DNA from 2 places in the Pseudoxanthomonas sp. genome. Region 2 is predicted to be linked to the other one. Evidence: predicted binding sites of a transcription regulator. Region 2 holds the regulator's gene; the other holds the start of a gene.

Region 1 (12,310 bases), 1.5 Mb from region 2:
GCCAACTTCCCGTTCCGCGTGCAGGCGGCGAAGTAGCCGACGCAGGTGTGCCGGCCTGGCGTCTGCTCACAGCGGGCAGGCGCGGCCACCTGCTGCCGCCACCGGTATGCGAATGCCACGACGGCCTGCGAGCTCCCAGGCAAGGGTCGAAGCGCACGGCGCGAGGGGTCCTGTCAGTTCGCGCCAACCACGCTTGCCTCCGGGGTGTTGCATCGGCGACCGTGGGCGCCGTTCCCCTATCGCGAAGCCCGTTCTCCATGCGCACGCTCTATCCGCCAATCACGCCCTATGCCGAACAGCGGCTAGCCGTGGATGGCCTGCACACCTTGCAGATCTACGAATGCGGAAACCCCGACGGCATCCCGGTGGTGTTCCTGCACGGCGGCCCAGGCGGTGGCGTGGTGCCGGAGCACCGGCGCTTCTTCGATCCGCAGCGCTGGCGCGTGGTGTTGTTCGACCAGCGTGGTTGCGGGCTGTCCACGCCGCAATCGGAAGTGCGCGACAACACCACCGCGCACCTGGTGGCTGATATCGAGGCGATCCGCGCGCATCTGGGCATCGCGCGCTGGGCGGTGTTTGGTGGCTCGTGGGGCTCGACCCTGTCGCTGGCCTATGCGCAAGCGCATCCGGACCGCGTGCTGGGGCTGGTGCTGCGCGGCATCTTCCTGGGCCGGCGCGAAGAGCTGCATTGGTGCAACGAATGCGATGGCGGCGCGCAGATGGTGTTCCCGGAAGGCTGGGCGCGTTATGTCGCGCATATCCCCGAAGCCGAACGCGCGCAGATGGTGGAAGCCTACTGGCGTCGCCTGGACGACGAGGATGCCGGCGTGCGCCAGGCTGCAGCCGAGGCCTGGGCCGCGTGGGAGGACGGTTCATCGACCCTGGTCCATGACGCCAATCCGCCGCCTTCGGAAGACGATGTGCAGGCCACGCTGGCGGTGGCCCGGATCGAAGCGCATTACTTCCGCCATGACGTGTTCCTGCAGCCCAACCAGCTGCTGCGCGACATCGACCGCATCCGCCACCTGCCCGGCACCATCGTGCAGGGCCGCTACGACATGCTGTGCCCGGCCAAGGCCGCGTACGAGCTTGCCCAGGCCTGGCCCGAGGCGAGGCTGGAGATGGTGCTGGCCGGCCACAGTGCGTTCGATCCGGCGATCACCGATGCGCTGGTCCGGGCAACCGATGCACTGGCCGACACGCTGGCCCGGCCAGGATGACGCGTCAGTGTGGGGCGGTCTTCGGCGCGGGCAGGTCGAACACCGCCACCACCGGGAAATGGTCGGACGGATAGCGCGGCCCGTTGTGGACAGTCAGCGTGTCCACGCGGCGCAGGGCCAGGCCGCGGAACAGGATCCAGTCCAGGCGGCGGTCCGGCGTGCCGGTGAAATCGTGGAAGGTCGCTTCCGGCCCGCTGCGCGGCGCACCGGCCAGCCAGGCGTCCTTCAACACGGCGGTCAGCGCGGCGTGGGCCGGATCGCGGTCGGTGGTATTGAAGTCGCCGGTCAGCACGAACGGCTCGTCCTTCGGCAGCCCGGCGATGCGCTTGATGATCAGCTGGGCGCTTTTCAGGCGCGCCGCGTCGTCCTGGTCGCGATACGGGAAATGGGTGTCGTACAGCACGAACGTGGCGCCATCGGCGGTGCGCCTGAAGCGTGCCCAGGTCACCAGTCGCGGATACAGGTTCCCCCAGGTGATGCTGCCGGGCACGTCCGGGGTGTCGGACAGCCAGAAATTGCCCGATTCCAGCACCTTGAGTCGGTCGGTCCGATAGAACACGCCCATGTGTTCGTCGCCATCGCCACCGCGGCGGCCTTCGCCGAACCAGGCGTACTGCGGCAGGCGTGCGACCAGGTCGTCGGCCTGCTGCTTGACCAGCTCCTGGGTGCCGATGACATCCGGGTCCTGGGTGCGGATGGTCTGGGCCATCAGGTCGCGGCGGTTTTCCCAACGGTTGTCGTTGGTATCGGCCGGCGTGCGCACATTGAAGCTCATGACCTTCAGGGTCGGGGTGTCGGCTAGCGCGGCTGCGACGGGCAGCACCATCAGGATGAGCAGCAGGCGGAAGCGGCGGTGCGGGGCACGGAACAAGAACATGGCGGTTTCTGGGGGCGGGCGGACGCGCACATGGTCCGCTTGATCCTGGGCCCTGAAAACCCGGCGATGGTCGCAGATGAACCGTGATGGCGCGACGTTATTTGAGGCTTACATCACGCAACGTGTGCCGGGGAAGACGGCACCGCCGTGTCCGCCATGCCTCCCCAGCCGCGCCGGTGGTCATTCCGGCGCGGTGTCCATCGTCAGTTCCAGTCGGCGTGGAAACTGCCTTGGCGATCAGTGCGTTCGAACGTGTGTGCACCGAAGAAATCGCGCTGGGCCTGGATCAGGTTGGCCGGCAGGCGCGCGCTGCGGTAGCTGTCGTAGTAGGCGATGGCCGAGGCGAAGCACGGCACCGGGATGCCCAGCTTCACTGCGGTGGACACGACCTCGCGCAGCGCACCCTGATAGTCGGCGGCGACCTTCTGGAAGTACGGGTCCAGCAGCAGGTTGGCCAGCTTGGCGTCCTGCGCATACGCGTTGGTGATCTTCTCCAGGAAGCGCGCACGGATGATGCAGCCGGCGCGGAAGATCCGGGCGATCTCGCCGTAGTGCAGGTCCCACTGGTACTCGTCCGAGGCCGCACGCATCTGTGCGAAGCCCTGCGCGTAGGACACGATCTTGCTCAGGTACAGCGCCTTGCGCACCGCCTCGATGAAGGCGGCCTTGTCACCGTCGAACGTTGGCGCGGCGGGTCCGGCCAGTACCGTGGAGGCGGCCACGCGCTCTTCCTTCAGCGAAGACACGATGCGCGCGAACACCGATTCGGTGATCAGCGTGCAGCGGGATGCCCAGGTCCAGCGCGCTCTGGCTGGTCCACTTGCCGGTGCCCTTCTGCGCGGCGCGGTCCAGGACCACGTCGACCAGATCGGCATCACCCTGGTCGTCGCGCTTGCGGAAGATCTTCGAGGTGATCTCGATCAGGTAGCTGTCCAGTTCGCCGTCGTTCCACTGGGTATAGATGTCGGCCAGTTCAGCGTTGGACACGCCCAGTACGTCTTTCAGCACCGCGTAACTTTCGGCGATCAACTGCATGTCGCCGTATTCGATGCCGTTGTGGACCATCTTGACGTAGTGGCCGGCGCCGTCGGGGCCGATGTAGGTCACGCAGGGCGTGCCGTCCGGCGCCCTGGCGGCGATCTCGGTCAGGATCGGTGCGACCAGGTCGTAGGCGTCCTTCGGGCCGCCCGGCATGATCGACGGGCCTTTCAGCGCGCCCTCTTCGCCACCGGACACGCCGGTGCCGATGAAGTGGAAGCCCGCATCGGCCAGTTCCTTGTTGCGGCGACGCGTGTCCTGGAAAAAGGTGTTGCCGCCGTCGATCAGTACATCGCCCTTGGACAGCAGTGGCTTGAGTTCTTCGATCACCGCATCGGTGCCCGCACCGGCCTTGACCATCAGCAGGATCCGGCGCGGGACTTCCAGCGAATCGACGAAGTCCTGCAGCGTGTAGCTGGGCACCAGCCCTGCGTCCGGACTGTCGGCCATGACCTCGTCGGTCTTCTCGCGGCTGCGATTGAAGATGGACACCTTGTGGCCGCGACTGGCGATGTTGAGTGCCAGATTGCGGCCCATGACGGCCATGCCGACGACGCCAATGGGTTGTTTGCTCACGATGTGCTCCTGGAAATGGTCGCGGGATGCCCCGCGCAGCGCGCCATTTTATGCGCGCGGGTCGTTGCTCGCTTCGATTGGCGGCAAGGGCCGCGCGTATCACGGTGCGTCATGTGCAGGCTGCCCTTGAACCCGCCGCCGGGCGGACCTATGTCGTCTACAGGCCGTGCTGGATCGCGCCGACGATGTGGTAAGTGACTGATCGGAAGGGAAGTGCTTCGCGGAGCGCGCCCATTTCCAGAAATGAATGCAATACAACAAAACACCTGGATATTGTCCGATCAATGGAACGATGGGAACCATCCCAGGCCTTAGCAGTCGAACCCCCACATTGCTAATATCGCTGCCATGAACCAGACCTCCGCAGCCACCGCCATGGTGGCCAACAATCTCCCGATTCCCAGCCCGCTTGGCTCGCTGGACGCCTACATTGGCGCCGTGCACCAGATCCCGGTGCTCACCGTGGATGAAGAGCAGGACCTGGCACACCGCTTCCGCGACGAGGACGACCTCGATGCCGCGCGCGAACTGGTGCACTCGCACCTGCGTTTCGTCGTCCACGTGGCCCGCGGCTACAGCGGCTACGGCCTGCAGCTGGGTGACCTGGTCCAGGAAGGCAACATTGGCCTGATGAAGGCGGTCAAGCGCTTCGACCCGGATATGGGCGTGCGCCTGGTGTCCTTCGCGGTGCATTGGATCCGTGCCGAGATGCACGAGTTCATCCTGAAGAACTGGCGCATCGTGAAGGTCGCCACGACCAAGGCCCAGCGCAAGCTGTTCTTCAACCTGCGCAAGTCCAAGACCCGCCTGGGCTGGATGAACGCGGCCGAAGTGCGCGCCGTGGCCAAGGACCTCAACGTCTCCGAGCGCGAAGTGGTCGAGATGGAATCGCGCCTGTCCGGTCGTGACGTCGGCTTCGACGCCCCGGCGGACGAGGACGAAGAGCGTTCGGCGCCGCCGTCGCCGGCCCACTACCTGCGTGCCAACGAGGAAGATCCCTCGCAGGCCTACGAGCGTGCCGACAGCGAGGACAACCAGCTGGAACTGCTGCGCGAAGGCATGGCCAACCTGGACCAGCGTTCGCGTGACATCGTCGCCCGTCGCTGGCTGGACGCCGACAACAAGGTCACCCTGCAGGAACTGGCCGACGAGTACGGTGTGTCGGCCGAGCGCATCCGCCAGATCGAGGCGAACGCGCTGAAGAAGATGAAGGCGCTGTTCGCCGCGTAAGCGTCACCGACAGGCTGTTCATCGAGAAACCCCGCGATGGCGGGGTTTTCTTTTGGGGTTGGATCGCTGGTGGCACGACAGCGGCATGCGGCCATGGGCTGACAATTCTGTAATTCCGCTTTCGCGAATTATTCTCATTTGGTAATCTTCTGCGAATCCGGTCACGCGCCTGCGGCGCGCGGCCTGCGAAGTGGACCCACGGGTTGTGCATCGCCGATGGACGTCCGTCCCGCTTCGCCTTCGATTCGCCCAAGCCGTACGCCAGGGCATTCTCCTTGACGAGGCTGTTCCCATGATCCGTGCTGCACGCCGTGCCTTCCGTTCGCCTGTCTCCCAGCCGCTGAGCCTGGCGGTTCTCACCTCACTGGCCTTCGCCGCACCGCTGCAGGCGCAGGAATTCGACGATGAAGAGGAGACGCGCGCGGAGAAAACCGCCGCGTCGACGCTGGAAACCCTGCACGTCACCGCCGAGCAGATCGCCAAGCAGGCGCTGGGCACTTCGATCATCACCCAGGAGGACATCGAGCGCCGGCCGCCGGCCAACGATCTGTCCGACCTGCTGCGGACCATGCCGGGCGTCAACCTGACCGGCAACAGCTCCTCCGGTGCCTATGGCAACAACCGCCAGATCGACCTGCGCGGTATGGGCCCGGAAAACACCTTGATCCTGGTCGACGGCCGCCGCGTCAGCGCACGTGATTCGGTGCGCATGGGCGTGGCCGGCGAGCGCAACAGCCGCGGCGACACCAACTGGGTGCCCGCCGAAGCGGTGGAGCGCATCGAAGTGCTGCGCGGCCCGGCCGCGGCGCGTTACGGTTCGGGCGCTGCCGGCGGCGTGGTCAACATCATCACCAAGAAGCCGACCGGTGACCTGACCGGCAGCGTGACGCTGTACGGCCTGGTGCCGGAGAACAGCGATGAAGGCGGCAGCCAGCGCGCCGGCTTCACCCTGAGCGGCCCACTGTCGCGTGACCTGTCGTTCCGCCTGTATGGCAACCTCAACAAGACCGATGCCGACGACGCCGACATCAACAGCGCCAACTCGACAAGCGGCGTGGCGGCGGCTGGCCGCGAGGGCGTGCGCAAAAAGGACATCAACGGCCTGCTGCGCTGGGACCTGAGCGACGACCAGGTGCTGGAGTTCGAATCGGGCTTCAGCCGCCAGGGCAACATCTTCGCCGGCGACTACCTCAATACGTCCAATACGACGGTGACCAGCAAGATCGGCGACGAAACCAACGTGATGATCCGTCGCACCGCGGCGGTGACCCATCGCGGCAACTGGGACTTCGGCACCTCGCGCCTGACCCTGTCCTACAGCGACACCGACAACGACCGCATCAGCGAAGGCCTGGCCGGCGGCCCGGAAGGCTCGCTGTCGACCACGCCGGTCTGGACCCATTCCAACCTGAAGGACTACAGCGCCGACGGCGAGGTGAACATTCCTTCGGTGATCGGCGGCATGGACAACATCTGGACGGTTGGCTTCGAATACCGCCAGAGCAAGCTGGATGATCCGTACTCGATGACCCAGACCGCCACCGGCGTGGACGGCATCGACCTCACCAGCCGCGATGGCAAGAGCGACGAGCAGGTGACCGCGGTGTTCATCGAAGACAACATCTACGCGACCGAACGCCTGACCCTGACCCCGGGCCTGCGCTTCGACCACCACAGCAATTTCGGCAACAACTTCAGCCCCAGCCTCAACGTGCAGTACAAGCTGAGCCCGGAGTGGCTGATCAAGGGTGGCATCGCGCGCGCGTTCAAGGCACCCAACCTGTACCAGGCCAACCCGAACTACCTGTACTACACCCGCGGCAACGGTTGCCCGGCCTACTACACCGGCAGCGGCGGTTGCTACATCCAGGGCAATGCGGACCTGGATCCGGAAACCAGCATCAACAAGGAAATCGGCATCGAGTGGCTGCCGGAGAACGGCTATCAGGCATCGGTGACCTACTTCCACAACGACTACGACAACAAGATCGTCGCCGGCTACAGTGATTATTACGAAACCTCCGCTACCGGTTACGTCTACCAGTGGATCAACGCATCCAAGGCGCTGGTCCAGGGCGTGGAGGGCAACGTCAAGATCCCGCTGATGGGGGATCGAGGTGAAACATTGAGCTGGAACACCAACGTGACCTGGATGATCGACAACAAGAACAAGGCGACCGGCCAGCCACTGTCGGTGATCCCGGAGTACACGCTCAATTCGACGCTGGACTGGCGCGCGACCGAGAAACTTTCGCTGTCGTTGATGGCGACCTTCTACGGCAAGCAGGAACAGGCCTCGCTGGACCGCAACAACGAAGCGGTGTGCGGTGCCGATGGCCTGGTGGCCTGCGACACCCTGGGTGCCTATCACCTGTTCAGCGCCAGCGCGCGCTACCGCATCACCAAGAAGGTCGGCTTCGGCTTCGGCGTCAACAACCTGGCCGACAAGCGGATCTTCCGCGAAGGCAGCCGCGCCAGCAGCGCGGGTGCGGCCACCTACAACGAGCCGGGTCGTGCCTACTGGGCCAGCCTGACGTTCGGCTTCTGAGCACGATGATGCGTTTGATGTCCCGCGTTGCATCGTCTCCCCGCCGCCTGCCACGGTCCCTGGCGCCCGCGCTGCTCGCCGTGGCCGTAATGGCGGCCATCCCGGTGGCAGGCGCGCAGCAGCGTGGCCGGGCCCAGCAGGACATCGGCCAGACCGTGGCCGAACGGACCTCGGCCCATTACCGGTTCCAGCGGTTTGTCGTGTCCAGCCCGGACGGCACGCGCACCTGGCGGATCAACCTGGGCGTTCCCGAAGGGCCGGCGCCAGCCGGCGGCTTCCCGGCGTTCTGGATGCTCGACGGCAACGCGGCGCTGCAGGTGTTCGACGATGCGCTGCTGGACGAACTGGCCAGCGCCACGCCACAGGTGCTGGTGTTCGTCGGCTACGACAACCAGCAGCGCGTCGATACGGAGGCGCGTACGCGCGACTACACGCCCTCGGCGACGACGCGTGGCGAAGGCGACGCGCTTGAGCGCGTCGGTGGCGGTGCCGCGGCTTTCCTGCAGGCAATCGAACACCAGATCCGCCCGGAAGTCGCCCGGCGCGCGCCCATCGATCCACAACGGCAGGCATTGTGGGGGCATTCGTTCGGTGGCCTGTTCGTGCTGCAGGCCTTGTACAGCGGCCAGGCGAACTTCCAGACCTACGCGCCGGCCAGTCCGTCGCTGTGGTGGGACCACGGGATGATGCTGGGCGCACCGGAGCAGCAGTTCGTGGCAGGCAATGCAGGCCGCGCGGCGCGCGTGCTGCTGATGCTGGGCGGCGCCGAGCGCCATCCGGACAACAGCAATCGCAACATGGCCAATCCCCGCGTGGCATCGCACCTCATGCGCGTGGCCGATGCGCCGCCGGGTGCGGCGTTCGACCTGTCCGAGCGACTCCGGCAGGTGTCCGGCCTGCAGGTCGAATACCGCGAATTCGAAGGCCTGAGCCACGGCCCGACGTTGCCGGCCTCGCTGCTCTATGCGCTGCATGCGGTGGCCGGGATCGCCGACCACAGCGGCCGCATCGCGCCATGAGCCCTGTTGTCCCCACATCGCGCGACGCCGTTGGTCGGCGCTCGCGAGTTCCCTCCAAAGCCCAGGCGCGTCATTCCCAGGCATGACCCCGACGACGCGTGCGCGTCGATCCACCAAGAGGCTTGTCCATGTACCCGCATTCCCTTGTTTTGCGTTCCTCCCGCGTCCTACGCGTCTCGCTGTTGGCCCTGGCACTGGGTGCCGCGCCGTGGGCGTTGGCCCAGCAGGGCGCCTTCACCGCACCTGATACCAGCTTTGCCGGCAAGCTCAGCCTGAAGAGCCCGGTGGCCTATGCCGGCGAAACGGTCGAACTGGCCGGCGAGGGCTTCAAGCCCGGCCAGCAGGTGACCTTGTCGCGCGGCGACACCGTGCTCAACGCGCAGCCGTACGTGGCCGATGCGCAGGGCAAGTTCACCGCGCAGCTGCCGGTGCCGGCCGATGCGGTGCCGGGCCAGCATCCGCTGCTGGTGCGCGTGGCCGGGCCGGACGCGGCCGAGGTGTTCTCGCTGAAGGTGTCGCCGAAGCTGGCGCTGTCCAGCGCCCCGAAGCAGTCGCTCCAGCGCGCGCCACTGGCTCGCGGCCTGTACCAGTCCGCCTACAGCGCCAAGAGCAACGCGCTGTTCGTGACCTCGGCGGTGGGTCGCCCGCCGGTCAAGCAGTCCGAGCTGGTCAAGGTCGATCCCAAGACGCTCAAGATCGTCGCCCGGGTCACCCCGCAGGCGGCGCCGACGCCACCTGCGGCGGAAGGGCAGCCGGCCCGCGAGGCCAGCCTGTACGCGGTCTATGGCGTGGGCGTGGACGATGCCAACGGCAATGTGTGGGTGACCAACACGCGCCAGGGCACGGTGGCGGTGTACCGCCAGTCCGACCTGTCGCTAGTCAAGCAGTTCCCGGCCGAAGCGGTGCCGCATTCGCGCGATGTCATCGTCGATGCGCAGCGCCACAAGGCCTATGTCTCGGCCACGGGCGAAACCCACGTGGCGGTGTTCGACACCAACACGCTTGAGCAGCTCAAGGACATCGAGATCGCCAGTGCCCGGCGCGGCGAGAAGTTCACGCCCACCAGCCTGGCGCTGGACGCGGCAGGCGGCAAGCTGTTCACCGCCAGCATCGGCACGCCCGAGGCGGTGGTGATCGATACCGCGACCGACACCGTCGACAAGGTGATCGCACTGGGCAACGCGACGAGTGCAATCGGGGTCGGCTGGGACGCCGGCGCCAAGCGCCTGCTGGTGGTCGCGCAGGGCAGCGACAACCTGCTGATCGTCGATCCGGCGACGGGCAAGGTCGAACACGACGTGCCGGTCGGCGCGGGCCCGCTGAACGTGGCGGTCGATCCGGTCTCGGGCCTGGCCTATGTCAGCAATCGCGCCTCGGGCACGCTGGCCGTGGTCGATCGCGACGGCAAGGTCGTGGCCAACCTCGATGGCGGCACGCTGCCCAACCATGTCCATGCCGACGGCAAGGGCGTGGTGTATGCGATCAACAAGTCGCGCGGCGAGGATGATCCCAAGGGCGACCAGGTCACGCGCATCGTGACTCGCAGGTAAGCGGTTCGACGCTGCGCGATGCGGAATCCGTGTAGCGTTTCCCTCTTTGCGACGGCCTGGCATGTCCAGGCCGTCGCATTGTTTTGACGAACAACAAGGAATTGCGGGTATGCGTGTCGCATCGGGTTTCAAACGCGGCTGGAGCGGCCTGTTCACTGCGCTGCTGGCGGTCTCGCTGGCGGCCTGTGGCGGGGGCAGCCCTTCCGGCAAGACGGCGGGCGCGGTCACCGAGCCGGCCGCCACGGTGTGGCGCACGTTCAACAACGCCGATGGCACCACCACCGACATCCCCGCGCAGCCCGTGCGCATCCTGTCGACCTCGGTGGCGATCACCGGCACGCTGCTGGCGATCGACGCGCCCGTGGTGGCCAGTGCGTCCAGTGCCAAGCACCAGTTCTTCGCCCAGTGGGCCCAGGTCGCGCAGGCGCGCAAGGTCGAGGACGTCTGGCCTGCCGGCGGCGTCAATCTGGAAGCCGCCTATGCGGTCAAGCCGGACCTGATCGTGGTGGCGGTGAGCGGCAATGATTCGGCGATGCCGCAGCTGGCCGAGCTGCGCAAGGTCGCGCCGACCATCGTGCTCGATTACGGCGACCAGACCTGGCAGGACCTGGCCCTGAAGCTGGGCCGCGCCACCGGGCACGAGGCACAGGCCGAGGCGCGTATCGCAGCCTTCGAGGCGGACGTGGCGCAGGCCAGGGCAAAGATTCGTGCGCCGGCCGGCAAGACCAACCTGATCAGTTTCAACGGCGCGGGCATGGGCAATCCCATCGCCACGCGCGAAAGCGCGCACGGCCGCCTGCTGGGCGCGCTGGGCTTCGACATCGAAGAACCTGATCCGTCATGGCAGACCAACGCCGGCCAGCGCAAGGATTTCATCTGGGCGCCGTACGAAAATCTCTCCAAGCTGACCGCACAGACCACTTTCCTGCTGAGCGTGGACGACAGCGGCACGCAGAAATTCTCCAGCGATCCGGTGCTGGCCACGCTGCCGTCGGTGCGCGCGCACCAGGTCCACGGGCTGGGCAAGAATTCCTTCCGCATCGACTACTACAGCGCCAGCGAGATCGTGGACGATCTGGTGCACAAGTTCGGCCAGTGAGGCCTTTGATCATGCGATGCACGCACGGCTGATCACGCGTTGCCTGTCTTGAAAGGTTGGCTGTCCTCCGCACGCCTGCGTCGCCTCGGTTTGTGGGCCGGTGTTGGCGTGCTGCTGGCGCTGATGGTGGTCAGTGGCTGCGTGGGCACGCGCACGCTCTCGCTGACCACGACCTGGCAGGCGGTGCACGCCTTCGATCCGAACAACAGCGACCACCTGCTGGTGAGGCTGCTGCGCATTCCACGCACGCTGATCGCGGTGGTGGTCGGTTGCGCGCTGGGCGCAGCCGGTGCGGTGATGCAGGCGCTGACGCGCAATCCGCTGGCCGATCCCGGGCTGCTTGGCATCAATGCCGGCGCGGCCACGGCGATCACCGTGGCGGTGGCGGGGTTTGGCATCACCGATGTCACCGGCTACCTGTGGTGTGGCATGGGCGGCGCGGCGCTGGCCGGTGCGGGCGTGTATCTGCTGGGCGGTGCGCGGCGCGGAATCGACCCGGTACGCCTGGTGCTGGCAGGCGTTGCATTGACGGTGGTGTTGCAGGCGCTGACGCAGGTGATCCTGCTCAACAGTGACGACGCGGTGTACGACCAGTTCCGGCACTGGTCGGTCGGCTCGCTGCAGGGCCGCGGTGTGGGCGTGCTGTGGCCGGTCGCGGTGGCGACGCTGATCGGCAGCGCGCTGGCGCTGGCGCTGGCCCGTTCGCTCGATGCGGTAGTCCTGGGCGAAGACCTGGGTCACGCCCTGGGCGCCCATCCGCTGCGGACGTGGGGCCTGGCGATGCTGGCGGTGGTCGTGCTGGCGGGCGCGGCCACCGCCGCGGCGGGGCCGCTGGCCTTCGTCGGGCTGACCGCGCCGCACGTGGCACGCAGGATCGTCGGGCCGGCGCATCGGGTGCTGATCCCGGCCTCGATGCTGGTCGCTGCGCTGCTGCTGCTTGCGGCCGACATCCTCGGCCGGGTCATCGCCTGGCCCAGCGAGATCGGGGTGGGGATCATGGCGGCCTTGATCGGCGGGCCGTGCTTCGTTGCGCTGGCGCGCCAGCGCCGGAGCGCGCACCTGTGAACACTGGACCTGCTGCGCAGCGCGTGTGGCGCCTGGCCGGTGTCTCAATGCGCGTCCATCTGCGTGGCGTGTACGTAGCGGCGGCGCT
Region 2 (12,310 bases):
GCGCCACCAGGCGCTGCGCCGCGTGTAAGGCACCGCGCACGAAGATGTCGCGGTTGGTGGCGCGATGGGTCAGCTCCACGCGCTCACCCAGTCCGGTGAACTGGACCAGGTGCTCGCCGACGATGTCGCCGGCACGCAGGCTGGCATAGCGTGGCGTGGCGCCAGCCAGTTCGGCGCCCTGCCCCAGGGTCAGGGCCGTGCCGGAGGGCGCGTCCTGTTTATGGACGTGATGGGATTCGACGATGTCGCAGTCCCAGCCAGGCAGCGCCGCGGCGGCCCGTTCAACCAGTTCGGCCAGCACCGCCACGCCCAGGCTGAAGTTCGAGGCCCAGACAATGGGAATGCCGGCCGATGCGGCCTGCAAGGCAGACAGCTGGGTTTCGGACAAGCCCGTGGTCCCCGACACCAGCGCCGCCTTGCGCACGACGCACAGGGCCAGCACCGGATCGAAGCCCTCGGGCAGGCTGAAGTCGATGGCGACATCGAATTCGGGCACGCCGGCCAGTTCGCTGGCGGCGAAATACGCCACCCCATCAACCGCCCGGGCCGCCGGGTTGCGACGGGTGACCGCCGCCACGACGTCAAGCTGGTCATTCTCTGCCGCCAATCGCAGCAGTGCCTGGCCCATGCGGCCGGAGGCGCCGTGGATCAGCACGCGCAAGGGAGTTGTCATTGGTTCTTCCTCAGGCCGCGACGGCGGCAGGCAGCGCGGCGATCTCGGCTTTCACCAGCTCACCCAGGATCTTCATGCCCGCTTCGATCCTGGCCGCCGGCACGGTCACGAACGACAGCCGCAGCGTGTTGACCTGCGGGTCGTTGGCGTAGAACGGCGCGCCCGGCACGAAGGCCACGTTCTGCGCGATCGCCTTGGCCAGCAGCCGGGTGGTGTCGACGCCCTTGGGCAGGGTGACCCAGATGAACATGCCGCCATCAGGCCTGGTCCACTGCGCTTCGACCGGGAAATATTGTTCAAGCGCAGCCAGCATCAGCTGGCACTGGCTGCCGTAGAGATCACGGATAGTTGGGATGTGCGCTTCCAGGAAATCGTCCTGGATGGTTTCGTAGACGATGCGCTGGGTGAACGACGGCGTGTGCAGGTCGGTGGCCTGCTTGGCCTGGACCAGCTTGGAATACAGCGGCTCGGGCGCGACCACATAACCCAGGCGCAGGCCCGGCGCCAGGATCTTGGAGAACGAGCCCATGTAGATGCCGCCTTCGGGATTGAGCGACAGCAGGCTGGGCAGCAGTTCGCCGCCATAGCTCAGTTCGCCGTACGGATCGTCTTCGACCACCGGCACGCCGGCAGCCAGCGCCTTGGCCACCAGTGCCTTGCGACGCTCCAGCGGCATGCGCTTGCCGGTGGGATTCTGGAAATTCGGCAGGCAGTACATGAAGCGCGCGCCGTCCAGCAGCTCCGGGGTCAGCGCATCGGTGTCGATACCCTCGTCGTCCGACGGCATGCTCGTGAACTGCGGGCGGAACAGCGAGAACGACTGCAACGCACCCAGGTAGCTCGGCGTTTCCACCAGCACCTTGCTGCCCTCGTCGATCAGGGTCTTGCCCAGCAGGTCCAGGCCCTGCTGCGAGCCGGTGACGATCAGTACATTGGCCGCACTCACCGGCGCGCCATTGCGGGCCAGCCGCGCGGCCACCCACTCGCGTAGCGGCAGATAGCCTTCGGTCGGTCCGTACTGCAGCGCGGCCTGCGGCGCATCGGCCAGGACCTTGAGCGTGGCCTCACGCATGCGCTCGACCGGGAACGTCGAGCCGGACGGCAGGCCGCCGGCGAAGGAAATCACCTCCGGGCGCTCGGTCACTTTGAGGATTTCGCGGATCGCCGAACTGGTCAGGGCCAGGGCGCGCTGGGACAGGGTGATCTGGGTATTCATCGGCCAAGGATACCGCGCAGCCTGCAGGAAGCGCCTGCACGAATCCGCAGCCCGAGTTGTGCGGAAAAGCAGCGACCCTCCCAGCATCGGCCTCGGGCGTTTTCAACCACGTCGCGCCACCGGCGTGCTGGCACTTCGACGACAAGCCGGCCAATCGCCCTTGTTGGCGAAAATTTGATCAAACCGGTGGAGATCCTTGCCCCGCGCGGCCTGCAAAAGTTGTCCACAGGTTTGTGCGGAACTTCATCCACAGCTTCTGTGGATGAAGTTGGCCACGCGACTCAATGCATCGACAGCCGCATGTGGAACTCTTCAGCGTCCTCACCCTCCACCACGAAGCCCAGCCGCTCGTACAGCCCGCGCGCCGGATTGGCCTTGAGTACGTGCAGGGTCACGTCCTTGCCGACACTGCGCGCCTCTTCGATGTACTCCAGCAGCAGCGTCTTGCCCAGCCCATGCCCCTGCAGTTCGGGCGCCACCTGGATCTGCATGACCACGTAGTCCGCGCCGCTGCGATCCAGCTTCAGCAGGCCGGCAATGCGGCCCTGGTGCAGCAGCACCCTGGCATGTTCGTAGCCCTTGAGCAGGCGTCTGCGCATGCTTTCGGCCGACGCATCAACGCCCGAGTTGAGCATGTGCTCGCGCATCGTGGCTTCGCGCAAGGCGAGCAAGCCTTCGATGTCGGCCTCGGTCGCCGGCCGGCGCTGCAGGTCGGCAATCCCGATCCTTGCCGATGGCGTTTCGACCTTGGCGGCAAACACGTTGCGATCCAGCACCCTGCCGATACCGCTGGCGTCCACCTCGTCGGCGGCCGCAGCCAGTGCAACCAGATCGGTACCGCTATCGAAGCCGAGGCGGAAATGCACTTCGCCGGCCGGGTTGCGCAGCGAATGCAGCGAGGCAATGCTCACCCCGTGTCGTTCGAACACATGCAGCATCGCGCGCAGCGAGCCGGGCTGGTCCAGCGGCAGGTGCACCGACAGGCTGCACGGTTCAGCCAGGTCGGCGAGCAGGTAGCCGATGCGTTCGAAGCGGTAATTGCCGTCGGCCAATGCCTCGGCACCGACCGCCGCCTTGTTGTCGGCCAGCATGTGCTGGCGGAACGCAGCGCGCGCCGCCTCATCGCCTGCGCCCACCTGGTCACGCAGGCCGGACAACTCTTCCACGAGCGCGTCCAGCACGCCCGGGACATGCGGGTTGCCGAACTGGATGTCCTCGTAGATCGCCGGATTGAGCGAGAGGATGCGCGAGATCATCGCGCCGTCCATTTCGAACGAGGCCGAGCGGTACGGGAACAACTCCGCCAGCGAACCCACCTGCCCCGCATAGCGGCGCAACACGCCGGCCTGGGCCAGGTGCCCGGCGTGGACCAACGCCTGCACCAGCGCCATCACCTGGTCATGGTGCTGCGGCGTGGTCCGCACGCACTGGGCTTCCAGCGCATCCAGCAAGGTCTGCAGCCATGGGCGCCAGGCATCGAGTCGCGCCTCGCAGACCACCATCGGCCGGCCCTTGAGGGTCGGTGTCTTGGGCGGCGCGGACATCGGGTGCAGGCCCACGACTTCGGCCTGCGATTCCAGCATCGCCGCGACCGGCCCGGTCTTGATCGAGGTCAAGTCCATCCACAGCTGGCCGCGCTCGCGACCAGCGGCCAGGCGTGCGTAATCGCGGATCAGGCCGGCAGTCATGCGGATCGGCGCACTGAAGATCAGCACCTGCGCCTGGTCGATCAAGGCTTCAGGCGGGTGCGAGTCCGGATCGGCCGGATCGTGGCCGATCACCCGCAGGCCAAGGTGCTGTTGCAAGAACCTCGCGAGCCAGCGCCCATACGCGCCAGCGCTACCGACGATGCCGATGACAGGAGACGATGTGTGCAAAAGAAAGACGCCCGGGGAAACCGGGCGTCATTCTATGCCTTGGCTGCAGCCGACCCGGGCCGGCAGCGGCTGCGATCCCGTCAGTTGGTCACTGCACGTCCGGGAGCAGCACCACCTGCGCCTTCACATTCGGGACGATACGACGCAGCACCGCGGCAAGCGCCTGGTTGTAGTCCGCCGAACAGGTCGGGCCAGGCGTGCGGTCGTCGAAAACACGTCGCAACGTCACCTCGCGTCCCTGCTGCAGGACCTCGGCGCGGTAGGTCAGGTTGCCCTCCTCCACCAGCAGCGCCGGCGGCAGGGCGGCGGCATGCAGTCCTGCCGCAAGGCGGAAGATGTAATCCTCCTCGGCCCGCAGGCCACCGCAGCTGCTTTCGCCCTCCGGCACTTCGGCCATGCCGGCCTGGCTGCGCACTATTTGCGAGATGGGTGTCGTCGCCATGAACCACGGCGACAGCGTCATGCCACCCGGTACCGTCAGCAGCGACTGCACATCGAAATCGGCTTCGACCCAGAAGCTGTCCGACAACGCCTGCGGATCCTCATAGCGGACCTTCCCCGTCGCACTCAGGCCCATGCCACGGAAGAAGGTGCTGACCAGCTTGTCCACGTCCTCGGGCTGCAGCTGGCGGAACTGTTCCCGTAATCCGGACGCCATGGCGCCTCCCAGCTCAACCCGCATGCGCGTGTGCACCGAGCCATCCAGCGCGATATCGGCCACGGTCCGGGTGCGTTGCCAGTTCCCGCTGGCTGCCGTGACAGGCGTGCGCCGACTGTCATCATGCCCCTCCACCAGCAACACAGGCTTGCCGGCCACCGCCGATGGCAATGTCCCGAAGGGCACGTTGCCGGCGGTGGAATCCAGGTAGAGATCGAACGCCGGAATGTAATTGATGACGTGGTTGACGACCGAAGCCACCGGCACGGACGGCAGGCGGTAGGCGCTACCGGCGTTGACCAGCGCCTGGGTGCTGTCGATGCCCTCGGCTTTCAGCAGGGCCTGCAGCAGGGTCGCATGATCCTTGCAGTCGCCCATGTGGTTCTCCAGCATCACGTCCAGGTCACGTGGCACTACCGCCCCCAGCCCGATGCAGTTACCGGCATAGGAAATGTTGCGCGAGACCCACTCATACAGCAGCCGAGCGCGCTGGCGCGGATCCTTCTCCTTGCCGACGGTCTGTCGTGCCAACGCTCGCACCTTGGCGTCGGGAATCGCTTTGGGCGAAGCCTCCGCGCCATAGGCCTGCGCGATCTGGGCGTAGTTGGCGAACGTCGATACCGCATAACCTGGATAGCGCTCGACATCGAAGGTGCTGTCGCGCAGTGCTTCCGGGTCGACCGGCGCGGTGTTCTTCCAGCGCCAACGGAGCTGACGACGGTCGCCGTGGGTCTGCTCGTCATCCTGCAGCATCTGCCAGGCCTGATGCTGCACTGACATGGACGCAGGCAGGTCGAAATTCACCTCGACCTGGCCGTAGTAGGTGGCCGGGTTGTAGCTGTTGATGATCGAGAACTGCCCCGGAAACATCGGCTTGAGTGCCTCCACCCGATAGGCGAAGACCGTGGTATCTCCGACGGCCAGGCTGGGAAATACCACCGAGAGCACCGTCTGGTCGGAATAGAACGGCGAATCGCCATCGCGGCCGGCGCTGGCGTTGACCTGGAAATTTCCCGGCGGCGCATCGATGCGCCGACCGTCAGCCTTCAAGGTGTAGGCGGCAGTCACCTTGGCGGTCTGGATGCTGGTGCTGTAGTCCACCGATGCATCGCGCGCCGCCTCCAGTCCACTCTCCAGCAGCACCTTGACCGCAACCTCGCGCTCGATCACGAAGGTGCCGTCGGCCTGCACGAGGTAATTGACGCGTTCGTGCTCGACCTGCAGCGGCTGTTCCTTAGCATGTGCCGGCGCGAGCCAGGCCAGCGCCATCACCGTCAGGCATCGATGCATTCCTTTGAACATTCCCTGCCCCTTGGCATCCATGGCCGCCCGGTCCGGGCGGTGAGGCAGCATGCCAAGGCGGCCGACGAACTTCCAGCGGAACCGATGCAACGCCTGATCACGCCGGCCACAACGAAAAAAGCGACCTGTCACCAGGTCGCTTCATCGTCATCCGCCAGAGGCCAGGCAGGTCAGGACGTCATCCGGTCCCAGAAACCCTTGACCCCGTCCAGGAACGTGGCCGACTTGGGTGAGTGCTTGCGCGCGTCTTCACCCACGAAGGTGGTCTCGAACTTCTGCAGCAGCTCGCGCTGTTCGGCGGTCAGGTTGACCGGGGTTTCCACCACGACCTTGCAGAACAAGTCGCCGGTGGAGCGGCTGCGCACCGACTTGACACCCTTGCCGCGCAGGCGGAACAGCTTGCCGGTCTGGGTTTCGGCCGGGACGCGGATCTCGGCCTCGCCACCCAGCGTGGGTACGCGCACGGTGTCGCCCAGCGCGGCCTGCGAAATGCGGATCGGCACGTCGCAGTGCAGGTCGTCGCCATCGCGCTGGAAGATGTCGTGCTCACGCACGCGCACCTCCACGTACAGATCGCCCGCCGGCGTGCCGGCCGGGCCGGCTTCGCCCTCGCCCGACAGGCGGATACGGTCACCGCTGTCCACGCCGGCCGGGATCTTCACCGACAGCACGCGCTCTTCCTCGATCCGACCGGCACCGTGGCAGGTCTTGCAGGGATTGCGGATCACCTGGCCGCGACCCTCACAATGCGGGCAGGCCTGCTGCATGGTGAAGATCCCGCGCTGCATGCGGACCTGGCCGCGGCCGGCGCAGGTGGTGCAGGTTTCGGTCTTGCCGTCTTCCGAGCCGCTGCCGTGGCAGGGCTCGCAGGCGGACATCGTGGGAATCTCGATGCGCTTCTCGGTACCCGCGACCGCGTCTTCCAGGTCCAGCTCCATCACGTAGCCGATGTCGGCCCCGCGACGCGCGGCACGACCACCACCGGCGCCACCGCCAAAGATGTTGCCGAAGATGTCGCCAAAGATGTCGCCCATGTCGGCGCCGCCGAACCCGGCACCACCACCGCCACCACCGCCCATGCCGTGTTCGAACGCGGCGTGGCCATGCTGGTCGTAGATGCGGCGCTTGCCGCCATCGGACAGGACCTCGTAGGCCTCCTTGCACTCCTTGAACGATGCCTCGGCCGTTGCATCGCCGGGGTTGCGGTCAGGGTGGAACTTCATCGCGCAACGACGGTAAGCCTTTTTCAGCTCGTCGTCGGTGGCGGTGCGGGCGACGCCCAGGACCTCGTAATAGTCGCGTTTGCTCATTGCCGGATGGAAGCCTGCGTTGAATGGGTAAAGCCTGCCTCGCCGCACGCCCAGCTTCCGGGCGCGCCTGCGACGCTGGAAAAGCCGAAGGAGCGAAGCCGTGGCCCCGCTCCTTCGTCAGCTGTTGCCGATCGTGGACAGACGCTTACTTCTTGTCGTCCTTGACCTCGGTGAACTCGGCGTCCACCACGTCGTCGGCGGCGCGGTTGGCCTGCCCGGCGCCACCTTCCGGCGCACCCTGCTCGCCAGCCGAAGCAGCGGCGTACAGCGACTGGCCAGCTTCTTCCAGGGTCTTGGACTTGGCTTCGATCTGCGCCTTGTCGTCGCCCTTCATTGCCGTTTCCAGATCGGCCAGCGCGGCCTCGACCTTGCCGATCACATCGCCGCCAACCTTGGCGCCGTGCTCGGTGATCGCGGTGCGGGTGGCGTGGATCAGGCCATCGGCCTGGTTACGGGCCACGACCAGTTCCTGGAACTTCTTGTCTTCGTCACGGTGCGCTTCGGCATCGGCGACCATCCGGGCGATCTCGTCGTCCGACAGGCCCGAACCGGCCTTGATCTCGACCTTCTGTTCCTTGTTGGTCTTCTTGTCCTTGGCCGACACGTGCAGGATGCCGTTGGCGTCGATGTCGAAGGACACTTCCACCTGCGGCATGCCGCGCGGCGCGGCGTCGATACCCGACAGGTCGAAGCGGGCCAGCGACTTGTTGAAGCGGGCCTGCTCGCGCTCACCCTGCAGCACGTGCACGGTCACGGCCGACTGGTTGTCCTCCGCGGTGGAGAAGGTCTGCGAGGCCTTGGTCGGGATGGTGGTGTTCTTCTCGATGATCTTGGTGAACACGCCGCCCAGGGTCTCGATGCCCAGCGACAGCGGGGTGACGTCCAGCAGCAGCACGTCCTTGACGTCGCCGCCCAGCACGCCGCCCTGGATCGCGGCGCCCAGCGCCACGGCCTCGTCGGGGTTCACGTCCTTGCGCGGCTCCTTGCCGAAGAACTCGGTCACCGCCGCCTGCACCTTGGGCATGCGGGTCTGGCCGCCGACCAGGATCACCTCGCCGATGTCGCTGGCACGCAGGCCGGCGTCATTGAGCGCGGTGCGGCACGGCTCGATCGACTTCTTGATCAGGTCTTCGACCAGCGACTCCAGCTTGGCGCGGGTCAGCTTGATGTTCAGGTGCTTCGGGCCCGACGCGTCGGCGGTGACGTACGGCAGGTTCACTTCGGTCTGCTGGCTGGAGGACAGCTCGATCTTGGCGCGCTCCGCGGCGTCCTTCAGGCGCTGCAGGGCCAACGGATCCTTGCGCAGATCGATGCCCTGGTCCTTGTTGAACTCTTCCACCAGGTAGTCAATGACGCGGGCGTCGAAGTCTTCGCCACCCAGGAAGGTGTCGCCGTTGGTGGCCAGCACTTCGAACTGCTTCTCGCCGTCGACGTTGGCGATCTCGATGATCGACACGTCGAAGGTGCCGCCGCCCAGGTCGTACACCACGATCTTGCGGTCCTGCTTGTCACCCTTGTCCAGGCCATAGGCCAGGGCCGCGGCGGTCGGCTCGTTGATGATGCGCTTGACGTCCAGGCCGGCGATGCGGCCGGCGTCCTTGGTCGCCTGGCGCTGGCTGTCATTGAAGTAGGCCGGCACGGTGATGACCGCTTCGGTGACCGTCTCGCCCAGGTAGGCTTCGGCGGTCTTCTTCATCTTTTCCAGCACGCGCGCGGAGATTTCCTGCGGCGCCATCTTCTTGCCGTCGCTGCTGGACACCCAGGCATCGCCGTTGTCGTGGGCCAGGATGCCGTACGGCACCAGGTCCAGGTCCTTCTTCACTTCGGCGTCGGTGAACTTGCGGCCGATCAGGCGCTTCACCGCGTAGAAGGTGTTCTTGGGGTTGGTGACGGCCTGGCGCTTGGCCGAGGCGCCGACCAGTACTTCGCCGTCCTTGGTGTAGGCGACGATGGAAGGCGTGGTGCGGTCACCCTCCGAGTTCTCGATGACGCGGGCTTTGCCGCCGTCCATGATGGCCACGCACGAGTTGGTCGTGCCGAGGTCGATGCCGATGATCTTGCCCATGGTGCTAGCTCCGTAAAAAGCGAAAGTTTGTCGGGTCGGGACCAGGCACTCGGCCCGGTCGATGAACCTGATATAGGGATGTGATGACGGGCTTCAAGCGCCCGTGGAACACAAAATTCCGGCCGGTTACCCGCCGGCGGGACGCAGACGATGGATCAGTCGTGCGCCGCGACCACCACCAGCGCCGGGCGCAGCAGGCGGTCGTTGAGCAGATAGCCCTTCTGGAACACCTGCAGCACGCTGCCCGGGGCCGCCTCGTGGGCCGGCGCCTGGCTGATCGCCTGGTGGTGGTCCGGGTTGAACGGCTGTCCGGTCGGGTCGAGCACGGTCAGGCCGTTGTCGTCAGCCACCTTCAGCAGCTGCTTCTGGGTGAGCTCCAGGCCTTCGCGCAGCGGGCTGGGTTCTGCACCGGCGGCGGTCAGGCCCGCATCCAGGCTATCGAAAACCGGCATCAGCTGGCCCAGCAGCTTCTCGTTGGCGAACTTGCGGGCGTTGTCCACGTCGCGGGCCACGCGCTTGCGCTGGTTCTCAAGGTCGGCCCGGTCCAGCAGGACCGAGGCGCGCAGCTGGTCGAGCTCGTTGCGCAGGGTTTCGATCTGCGCCAGCAGCAGCGTTTCGGCGTCCTGCGGAGCGTCGGCGGCCGCGTCAACGCTGGCCTGGTGTTCGTTTGAAGTCATCGAGGAGTTCCATCATGGCGGGACCAATCCGCCGCAAGCCCCACTTATTGGGTCGGCGCGGACGGATTCAAGTCATCCCCGGGACGCAGCATTGCCGCACCGAGCGCATCGGCAGCCGCCTGGACCAGCGGGATCACCTGCTGGTAGGCCATCCGGGTCGGCCCGATCACCCCCAGCACCCCCAACACCTGGCCGCTGGCCCGGTACGGCGCGGCCACCAGTGACACGCCGTCCATGGGCGCCAGGCCGGTTTCTTCGCCAATGAAGATGCGCACGCCCGGCGCACTGATGGTGCGTTCGAGCAGCTGCAGGATCTCGCGCTTGCGGGCGAAGGTCTCGAACAGGTCGCGCAACCTATCCAGGTCGGAGAGATCCTGCACGCCCATCAAGCGGGTCTGGCCGGCCAGCACCATGTCGTCGTCCGACGGGGTCAGGGCGTGTTCGGCCAGCTCGACGGTGTGGGCCAGCAGACCCTCCATCTCCGAGCGGGCCGCGCGCAGTTCGCGCAGCAGCGTGGCCCGGATCTCGGCGATGGGCCGGCCGGCGAAATGCGCATTCAGATAGTTGGCCACCCGCTCCAGCTCGGACGGGTCGTAGAAGCGCCGCGGCTCGATCACCCGGTTCTGCACATCGTTGTCGGCGAAGACCAGGATCGCCAGCACCCGGCGCCCGTCCAGCGGCACGAAATCGATATGGCGGAAGGCGAACTGCTCGCGCCTGGGCGCGCCGACCACGCCAACGAAATGGGTCATCGCCGACAGCAACTCCGAAGCATTGCCCAGCAGCGCCTGGGTGCCGGTGCCCGCCGGGAGCTCGGCACGCAGGCGGGCGACTTCGCGCTCGGCCAGCGGCTGCATCTGGACCAGGCTATCCACGAACACCCGGTAGCCCTGCGCGGTCGGGATGCGCCCGGCCGAGGTGTGCGGCGAGGTCAGCAGCCCGGCATCCTCCAGGTCGGCGAGGATGTTGCGGATGGTCGCCGCGCTCACATCCAGGCCCGCGTGCTGGGCCAGGGTGCGCGACCCGACCGGTTCGCCGTCGTGGATGTAGCGGCCGATCAGGGTCCGCAGCAACTGCCGCGAGCGCGCATCCAGGTCGGGACTTCGGGAATTCATGGTCGATAGATAGCGGCCGGGCGCCACCTTTGCAACCTGTCGCTGCCAGTCTCAGCCTGTGCGCCGACTGGCCCTACAATGCCGCCCGACTATGCTCCGACACCTCACCATCAAAGACTTCGCCGTGGTTCGCGCCACGGACATGGAATTCGGCCCTGGCATGACCGTGATCTCCGGTGAGACCGGCGCCGGCAAGTCACTGCTGGTCGACGCGCTGGGCTTTCTGTCCGGCCTGCGCGCCGATGCCGGCGTGGTCCGCCACGGCGCCCAGCGCGCCGAGCTGTCGGCCGAATTCGACCTTCCGCCCAAAGCCCCTGCCCTGACCTGGCTGGCCGAGCATGCGCTGGATGAGTCCGGCCAGTGCCAGCTACGCCGCGTGCTGCGCGCCGATGGTGGTTCACGCAGTTGGATCAACGGCCGCAGCGTGACCCTGTCCCAGCTGAGTGAACTGGCCGGGCTGCTGGTGGAAATCCACGGCCAGCACGAGCACCAGGCACTGCTGTCCAAGGGCAGCCAGCTGGCGCTGCTGGACGCTTTTGCCGGCTCGCAGGCGCAACTGGTCGCGGTGCAGAAAGCCGCCAGCGCCTGGAACACGCTGCTGGCCGAGCGCGAACGCCTGACCGCGGCCGGCGATGTCTCCGACCGCCTGAATTACCTGCAGCACCAACTGGACGAGCTGCGCCGCGAAGACCTGTCGCCGGTCGCGATCCAGGACCTGGTCGCGGCGCACCGTCGCCAGGCCCATGCCTCCACCCTGATCCAAGCCTGCGACGACGGGCTGGCCCGACTGTCCGGTGAGGACGGCCCTTCGGCGGGCCGCCTGCTGCTGCAGACCCGTGGCGAACTGGCCCGCGTGGTCAACCACGAGCCGCGTCTGGGCGAAGTGGACAGCATGCTGGAAAGCGCCCAGATCCAGATGGACGAAGCGCTGGGCCTGCTCAGTCAGATCCGCGATGAGCTGGACGTGGACCCGGACCAGTTCGAACGCGCCGAGCGCCGCCTGACCCGTCTGCACGACCTGGCCCGCAAACACCGGGTCACACCCGAGCAGCTTGGCGAAGTCGCGGATCGGATCGAGGCCGAACTGGAAGGCCTGCGCGGCGCTGGCGAACGCCTGGCCGGCCTCAACACCGAACTCGAAACCGCCCGCCAGGCCTGGCGCACTGCCGCCGCCGCGCTGACCAAGATCCGCACCAAGGCCGCCACCAGCCTGGCCAAGAAGACCAGTGCGCTGATCGGCGAACTCGGCATGGGTGGCGGCAAGCTGGAGGTCCAGCTCGAATCCAACGACGCCGACCGGCCCGATCCGCAGGGCGCCGAACGCGTCGAACTCCTGGTCGCCGCCAATGCCGGCCAGCCGCCGCGCCCGCTGCGCAAGGTCGCCTCGGGCGGCGAGCTGTCGCGTATCTCGCTGGCC

The links. Region 2 encodes HrcA, which represses chaperone genes, less so after heat shock. Its sites were predicted from a motif close to TTNGCACTCNNNNNNNNNGAGTGCNAA; they were not measured.
Region 1: a site for HrcA is predicted at 4,023-4,049, ahead of rpoH (RNA polymerase sigma factor RpoH). Genes of this name have one in related genera too.

What each region holds. Positions count from the first base shown of each region.
Region 1 covers NZ_CP114978.1:1,987,153-1,999,462, reverse strand. Annotated here, with positions in the region: gene O8I58_RS08615 (glycoside hydrolase family 2 TIM barrel-domain containing protein) at 1-36, shown strand, start outside; gene pip (prolyl aminopeptidase) at 258-1,220, shown strand; gene O8I58_RS08605 (endonuclease/exonuclease/phosphatase family protein) at 1,225-2,097, opposite strand; partial or broken gene gndA (NADP-dependent phosphogluconate dehydrogenase) at 2,301-3,711, opposite strand; gene rpoH (RNA polymerase sigma factor RpoH) at 4,060-4,941, shown strand; gene O8I58_RS08585 (TonB-dependent siderophore receptor) at 5,234-7,489, shown strand; gene O8I58_RS08580 (alpha/beta hydrolase) at 7,507-8,508, shown strand; gene O8I58_RS08575 (YncE family protein) at 8,658-10,058, shown strand; gene fepB (Fe2+-enterobactin ABC transporter substrate-binding protein) at 10,168-11,157, shown strand; gene O8I58_RS08565 (FecCD family ABC transporter permease) at 11,206-12,222, shown strand; gene O8I58_RS08560 (FecCD family ABC transporter permease) at 12,270-12,310, shown strand, end outside.
Region 2 covers NZ_CP114978.1:500,818-513,127, reverse strand. Annotated here, with positions in the region: gene dapB (4-hydroxy-tetrahydrodipicolinate reductase) at 1-673, opposite strand, end outside; gene O8I58_RS02410 (aminotransferase-like domain-containing protein) at 684-1,889, opposite strand; gene O8I58_RS02405 (GNAT family N-acetyltransferase) at 2,171-2,488, opposite strand; partial or broken gene O8I58_RS02400 (prephenate dehydrogenase) at 2,660-3,766, opposite strand; gene O8I58_RS02395 (DUF3857 domain-containing transglutaminase family protein) at 3,855-5,714, opposite strand; gene dnaJ (molecular chaperone DnaJ) at 5,897-7,036, opposite strand; gene dnaK (molecular chaperone DnaK) at 7,182-9,101, opposite strand; gene grpE (nucleotide exchange factor GrpE) at 9,257-9,778, opposite strand; gene hrcA (heat-inducible transcriptional repressor HrcA) at 9,823-10,893, opposite strand; gene recN (DNA repair protein RecN) at 10,985-12,310, shown strand, end outside.